Regions from separate parts of the Allobosea sp. BE125 genome, predicted to be linked through region 2. Evidence: predicted binding sites of a transcription regulator. Region 2 holds the regulator's gene; the other holds the start of a gene.
What was found. The regulator HrcA, encoded in region 2, represses chaperone genes, less so after heat shock. The targets are predictions, from matches to a motif close to GTTAGCACTCNCNNNNNGNGAGTGCTAAC.

Region 1: groES (co-chaperone GroES) is a predicted target of HrcA. The motif match lies at 2,004-2,032, and genes of this name have one in related genera.

What each region holds. Positions count from the first base shown of each region.
Region 1 covers NZ_JAVDTY010000004.1:338,580-341,959, reverse strand. Annotated here, with positions in the region: gene J2Y55_RS12355 (sensor histidine kinase) at 1-363, shown strand; gene J2Y55_RS12350 (response regulator) at 373-729, opposite strand; gene J2Y55_RS12345 (PaaI family thioesterase) at 883-1,359, opposite strand; gene J2Y55_RS12340 (MarR family winged helix-turn-helix transcriptional regulator) at 1,426-1,881, opposite strand; gene groES (co-chaperone GroES) at 2,100-2,387, shown strand; gene groL (chaperonin GroEL) at 2,435-3,380, shown strand, end outside.
Region 2 covers NZ_JAVDTY010000016.1:35,735-39,114, reverse strand. Annotated here, with positions in the region: gene J2Y55_RS27380 (DUF3297 family protein) at 1-204, opposite strand, end outside; gene J2Y55_RS27375 (ankyrin repeat domain-containing protein) at 300-908, opposite strand; gene hrcA (heat-inducible transcriptional repressor HrcA) at 953-2,038, opposite strand; gene rph (ribonuclease PH) at 2,225-2,941, shown strand; gene J2Y55_RS27360 (non-canonical purine NTP pyrophosphatase) at 3,159-3,380, shown strand, end outside.

The DNA.
Region 1 (3,380 bases), on a different contig from region 2:
ATGGGGGCCTTCAGCGGGCGGATCCGCGTCGCCGTTCCTCGCATGGGGGTCAGCGAGGGAGCCGCCACGACCTTATCCCTGATCATTCATGAGCTGGCGACAAACTCGCTTAAATACGGCGCGCTTTCAGCCGATACGGGTACGCTCGACGTGTCAGGTTCCTCCGACGACGACGAAACCACGATCGTCTGGACGGAACGGGGCGGGCCTTCCGTCGAGCCTCCCAATGGAGCCGGCGGGTACGGCAGCAAGCTCGTCATTCGAAGCATATCGAGCCAGCTCGGCGGTTCCATCAGCTATGACTGGTCGACTGAGGGGGTCATCGTGACCCTCGAGATGGGAACGACCAAACTCGCGAAATAAGCCGTGTTTCTACTTGATGCCCGCCAGGACCTCCAAAATCTGCGCCGCCCGATAGGGCTTTTGCAGAAACACGGTATCTTGAGGCATATCGGTAGGCGCAGGCCGCGAGCGTCCTGATGCGACGATCAGGACGATAGGTGGCCAGCGTTGCCGAATTGCGTGGACCAGCTTCAGGCCGTCCATGGATCCGGGCATCTCGATATCGGTAAAGACAACCCGGATGTCCGAGCGGGTTTCCAATAGGATGACGGCCTCATCGGCGCCAATCGCCTCGATGACCTCGTAGCCCGCGTCCTCGATCATCGCGACAGCATCCATGCGGATCAAGGTGTCGTCTTCGACGACAAGGACGACGGGGGTGGACATGGCAGCTCCAGGTTGCCTCCTCCCAACTGCCCTGCAGCCGTATGGTTGCGTCGGTTCGCAATGAAACTGATCGCCGATGCTCAAGCCGCCGCTTCAACGCAAAAGGCACGCCCTTTCCGGCCAGGCCCCGATGAGGCAGCCAAGGTGACCTAGCTAGAGCGTTTTCGCCGGAAAGATCAGGCAGGTCTCGGTGCCATGCGCGAGCAGCTTGCCGCGCTCGTCGACAAGGCGGCCCTCGGTCGTCGCGACCGTGCCGCCGCGATGGATCAGCTTGCCCTCGCAGCGCAGCGTGCCGGTCTCGGGCATGACCGGGCGGACATAGTTGAGCTTCATCTCCAGCGTCGTGTAGCCCTCGCCCAGCTTCAGCGTGCTGTGCGCGGCACAGGCCATGGCGGAATCGAGGATCGTCGCCGTCCAGCCGCCATGGATCGTGCCGAGCGGATTGAAGAAGCGCACTGAGGGCTTGCCGACGAAGACAACGCGGCCCTCCTCGACCTCGACGAGATCGAGATCCATCGCCTCCGCGATGGGCGGGCCGGGATGGCGGCCCTCGATTATGCCGCGCAGGAAACCGAGCCCGTCCTCGGCGAGCAGCACGTCCCGCGTCACCACTCCGAACTTGCGCGCCATCGCCGCCCCTCACTTATTGTGTAGATACACGTTAAGTGGCTTGAGGACTGCCGGTCAAGCCTCGCCTCAGTCCGCCAGGCGCGCCACGCGGCGCAGCGCCTTCAACCCCTCGCGGGTTTCGCTCCAGCGCTCCTTGCCGAGCCCACCCTCGATCCGCTCCTGCGCCGCTCGCCAATAAGGGATGGCGGCCTCGATCGCCGCCCTGCCCTTTTCGGTGACGGCATAGACCGAGGCGCGGCCCTTGCACGCGACGGGAACGATCAGCGCCTCGGCTGCCAGCAATTGCAGATTGCGGGTCAGCGAGGTGCGCTCCAGGGCGAAGCGCTCGGCCAATTCGGTGACGGAGCGCCAGGCGCCGGTGCTGAGCGCGGAGAGCAACACGAACTGCGTGATCTTCAACCCGCTCGGGCGCATCGCCTCGTCATAGGCGCGCGTCACGGCCCGCGCCGTCATGCGCACATGCAGCGCCACGCAGGAGCGGGCGATATCGTCGAGCCGGGGATCGGGCGCATTTGTCGTCATTTCGCCATGCTAGCGTGTTCAACCAGCTTTGGCAGCAAGCCCCCGGCGTCACGCCCGCATTCACTTTATGGCTGGATGATTTCTTGACTCTCCGGGGGGACGCGCCTATCTCCGCGCCATCGGTTAGCACTCGATACCCGAGACTGCTAACAGGTGCCCATCGCGGGTTCTCTAGATGACGCCCGCATCGAAATTAGATCCAAGAGGAAGACAGAACCATGAAGTTCCGTCCGCTGCATGACCGCGTTGTGGTCCGTCGCCTTGATGGCGAAGAGAAGACCAAGGGTGGCATCATCATCCCCGATACCGCCAAGGAAAAGCCCCAAGAGGGCGAAGTCATCGCCGTCGGCCCCGGTGGCCGCGACGAAGCCGGCAAGCTGACCCCGCTGGACGTCAAGAAGGGCGATCGCGTCCTGTTCGGCAAGTGGTCGGGCACCGAGGTCAAGATCGATGGCCAGGATCTCCTGATCATGAAGGAATCCGACGTCATGGGCGTCATCGGCTGAACGCCAAGCGACCGCCCATCCCCGTTTTCATGTAAGGAGTAGCTCTTATGGCTGCCAAAGACGTCAAGTTCTCCACCGACGCACGTGACCGCATGCTGCGCGGCGTCGAAATCCTCAACAACGCCGTCAAGGTCACGCTCGGTCCCAAGGGCCGTAACGTCGTGATCGACAAGTCGTTCGGCGCCCCGCGCATCACCAAGGACGGCGTCACCGTCGCCAAGGAGATCGAGCTCGCCGACAAGTTCGAGAACATGGGCGCCCAGATGGTGCGCGAAGTGGCCTCGAAGCAGAACGACGCCGCCGGCGACGGCACCACGACCGCCACCGTTCTGGCCGCCGCCATCATGCGCGAAGGCCTGAAGTCGGTTGCCGCCGGCATGAACCCGATGGATCTGAAGCGCGGCATCGATCTGGCTGTCGAAGCCATCGTCGCCGACCTCAAGAAGAACTCCAAGAAGGTCACGTCCAACGCGGAAGTCGCGCAGGTCGGCACCATCTCGGCGAACGGCGACGAGTCGGTCGGCAAGATGATCGCGACCGCCATGCAGAAGGTCGGCAACGAGGGTGTCATCACCGTCGAGGAAGCCAAGACCGCCGAGACCGAGCTCGACGTCGTCGAGGGCATGCAGTTCGACCGTGGCTATCTCTCACCCTACTTCATCACCAATGCCGAGAAGATGGTCGCTGAGCTCGAGGATCCCTACATCCTCATCTTCGAGAAGAAGCTGTCTTCGCTCCAGGCGATGCTGCCGATCCTCGAGGCCGTAGTTCAGACCGGCAAGCCGCTGCTGATCATCGCCGAGGACGTCGAGGGCGAGGCTCTGGCCACGCTCGTCGTCAACAAGCTCCGTGGCGGCCTGAAGGTCGCGGCCGTCAAGGCTCCGGGCTTCGGCGATCGCCGCAAGGCGATGCTTGAGGATCTCTCGATCCTGACCGCCGGTCAGATGATCTCGGAAGACCTCGGCATCAAGCTCGAGACCGTGACGCTCGCCA
Region 2 (3,380 bases):
GAGCTTCACCGTCATCGGATTGCCGAAGCGGTCCTTGGCGTTGCCGGCGGTGAGGCGCACCCAGCCCTCGCTGACGCAATACTCCTCGACATTGGTCTTATCGACGCCCTTGAAGCGCACGCCGATATCGCGGGCGAGCAGCTCCTCATTGTAATGCGGGCTGTTGGGGTTCGAGGAGAGACGGTCGGGGAGCGTGTCGGTCATCTGATAAAGCCTTGACGTGCAGATTTCGGGCGGCAGGAAGGCCGCGTTGGCGGCAGAGGTAGCGCGAACCGGCGACGATGCCAAATCGAGCGGGTTCAGCCGCCGCCGGCCTGCTCGATAAGCGCCGCCACGGCGCGCTGGCCCCTCTGGCGGGCATGGGCGAGCGGCGACACGCCATCCTTGTCGGCGAGGCTGGGATTGGCGCCGGCATCGAGCACGAGCTTTGCCACCTGCTGATGGCGCGGGCCGCCATCACCGAGGATCACGATTTCCAGCAGGCAGGTCCAGCCGAGATCATTGACGTGATCGAGGTCGATGCCGCTGGTCAGCAGCAGCTTCACGGCCTCGACATGAGCGCGCTCGCAGGCTGGAATCAAGGCGTTGCCGCCATAGCGGTTGCGGATGGTCAGGTCGGGCTTGCGCAGCAGCATCACTGCTATGATCTCGGCACGCCCCAACGCTCCGGCCAGGAGCCAGGGCGTGTCGCGATTTGCGGCCGGCGTATTCGGGCTCGCACCGGCATCAAGCAGGGCCTTGGCGGTCGCGACATGGTTTCCGGCGACGGCCAGCAGAAGGGCGGAACGGCCCTGCGAATCCTGTGCGTCGAGCGGAGCCCCGTCCGCGACGAGCCTGGCCACCTCGTCGGCGCGTCCTGCGGCTGCGGCATCGATCAATGCAGGCCCTGCAGCGGCAGCGCTCGTCATCAGCATCAAACCCAAAAGCGCTGCACGCAGGCAGCCGGCACGCATCACCGCCCGCCGTCGAGCAGCCGCCCGACCACCTTGGCGGTGTAGTCGACCATCGGCACGATGCGGGCGTAGTTCAGCCTTGTCGGGCCGATGATGCCGACGACGCCGACGATGCGCTGCTCAGCGTCGCGGAAGGGCGCGGCCACCATCGAAGAGCCCGACATCGAGAACAACTTGTTCTCGGAGCCGATGAAGATGCGCACGCCGTCGCCGGCCTCGGCCCGGGAGAGCAGATCGATGACATCGGTCTGCGTCTCGAGATCGCCGAAGAGCAGGCGGATGCGCTCGAGATCCTCCTGCGCCTTCAGATCCTCCAGCAGATTGGCCTGGCCGCGCACGATCAGATGGCGGTCGGTCGAGGGGCCCGACGAGGTCGCGATCCCGCTCTCGACGAGCTTGGCGGTCAGCGCATCGAGCTCGCCTTCCATCTCTGCGCGGTGCTCGGCGATCTCGCGGCGCAGATCGCCCAGCGTCTTGCCCATGATGCGGGCGTTGAGGAAATTCGCGGCCTCCGTCAGCGCCGAGGCCGGCAGGCCGGGCGGCAAGGCGAGCAGCCGATTCTCGACCGTGCCGTCATCGGCCACCAGCACGACGAGCGCACGAGCAGGATCGAGCCGGACGAATTCGATATGCTTGAGGCGGGCATTGGCCTTGGTGGTGACGACGACGCCGGCACCGCGCGAGAGGCCCGAGAGCAGGGCCGAGGCCTCTGTCAGCGTCGCATCCAGCGTACGGTTCGTGGCGGCGGCCCTCATCTGCGCCTCGATGCGGGTGCGCTCGTCGGAGGTGAGATTGCCGACCTCCATCATCGCATCGACGAAGAAGCGCAGGCCTCGTTCCGTCGGCAGGCGCCCCGCGGAGGTGTGCGGCGCGTAGATCAACCCGGCCAGTTCGAGATCGGTCATGACGTTACGCACGGTCGCGGGCGAAAGCGTCATCGGCAGCAGGCGGGCGATGTTGCGCGAGCCGACCGGCTCCCCGGTGGTGAGGTAGCCGTCGATGATCTGGCGGAAAATCTCGCGCGAGCGCTGATCGGTCTCGATCAGGCCGCCGGGGGATTCAGGGCGCGGCGTATGGGACGTCATGGAGGCAGCATACCTCTTTTTTGCTCAAGACGAGATTTCTCGATGAGACGCGCAGGATCAAGAGCACGCAGCGGGGGCAATGACGGAGCGGACAGCCCTACAAGTCCAAGGCGCAAGCGCTCTTGCCTTGCCGCCCCCGGCTCAACCGCTTACAAGCCGCCAACTTCGAACAATCAGGATGCTCCCATGCGACCCTCCAAACGCGCGGCCGACGAAATGCGCAAGGTCACGCTCGAACGCGGCGTGGTGCGCTATGCCGAGGGCTCCTGCATGGTCACCTTCGGCGAGACGCGGGTGCTCTGCGCCGCGACGGTGGAAGAAAAGGGTCCGCCCTGGCTGCGCGGCACCGGCAAGGGCTGGGTCACAGCCGAATATGCGATGCTGCCGCGCGCGACGCATGAGCGCAATCGCCGTGAGGTCACCTCCGGCAAGCCCTCCGGCCGCACACAGGAAATCCAGCGGCTGGTTGGGCGCTCACTTCGCGCCGTGGTCGACCTGACCGCGATCGGCGAGCGCCAGATCGTGGTCGATTGCGACGTGCTCCAGGCCGATGGCGGCACCCGCACGGCCTCGATCACCGGGGCGTGGGTCGCGCTGCATGACGCGCTGAAATGGATGGAAGGGCGCGGGATGCTGAAGGGCTCCAACCCGCTCAAGGACCATGTCGCGGCGATCTCCTGCGGCATCGTCGCCGGCAATCCGGTGCTCGATCTCGACTATATCGAGGATTCCGGCGCGCAGACCGACGCGAACTTCGTCATCACCGGCGGCGGTGGCCTTGTCGAAGTGCAGGGAACGGCCGAAGGCGCGCCCTTCTCGGAGGAGGAACTCCTGGCCCTGCTCAAGCTCGCCAAGGGCGGCGTGAGCAAGCTCGTGGCGTTGCAGAAGGCGGCGGTGGCTTAAGGGCAGGAGGCGACGATGGATTGGCTGACGACGCTTTCAGGAGTTGTGGTCGGCCTTGTCATCGTCGGAGCTGTCATTGTTCTGGCCTTTCGAGCTGAGATCAAACCACGCCGAAAGCCGTCCCGATTGGCTGCCCCATCCGGCACTACAGACCACGCCGCGAGTGTCGGAACACCACCGGACAGCGGCAGTCCCTAGAGATGAAGAGGCAAAGACCGTGACCAGCCACCGCCTCCTCACCGGCAAGGTCGTGATCGCGACCCATAACCAGGGCAAGCTGCGCGAGATGCGCGATTTGCTCGGGCCCTACGGCATCGAACTGGTCTCGGCCGGCGAGCTCGGCCTGCCCGAGCCGGTCGAGGACGGCATGATGTTTTCCGAGAACGCCGCGATCAAGGCCGTCGCCGCGACCAAGGCGTCGGGCCTGCCGGCGCTCTCC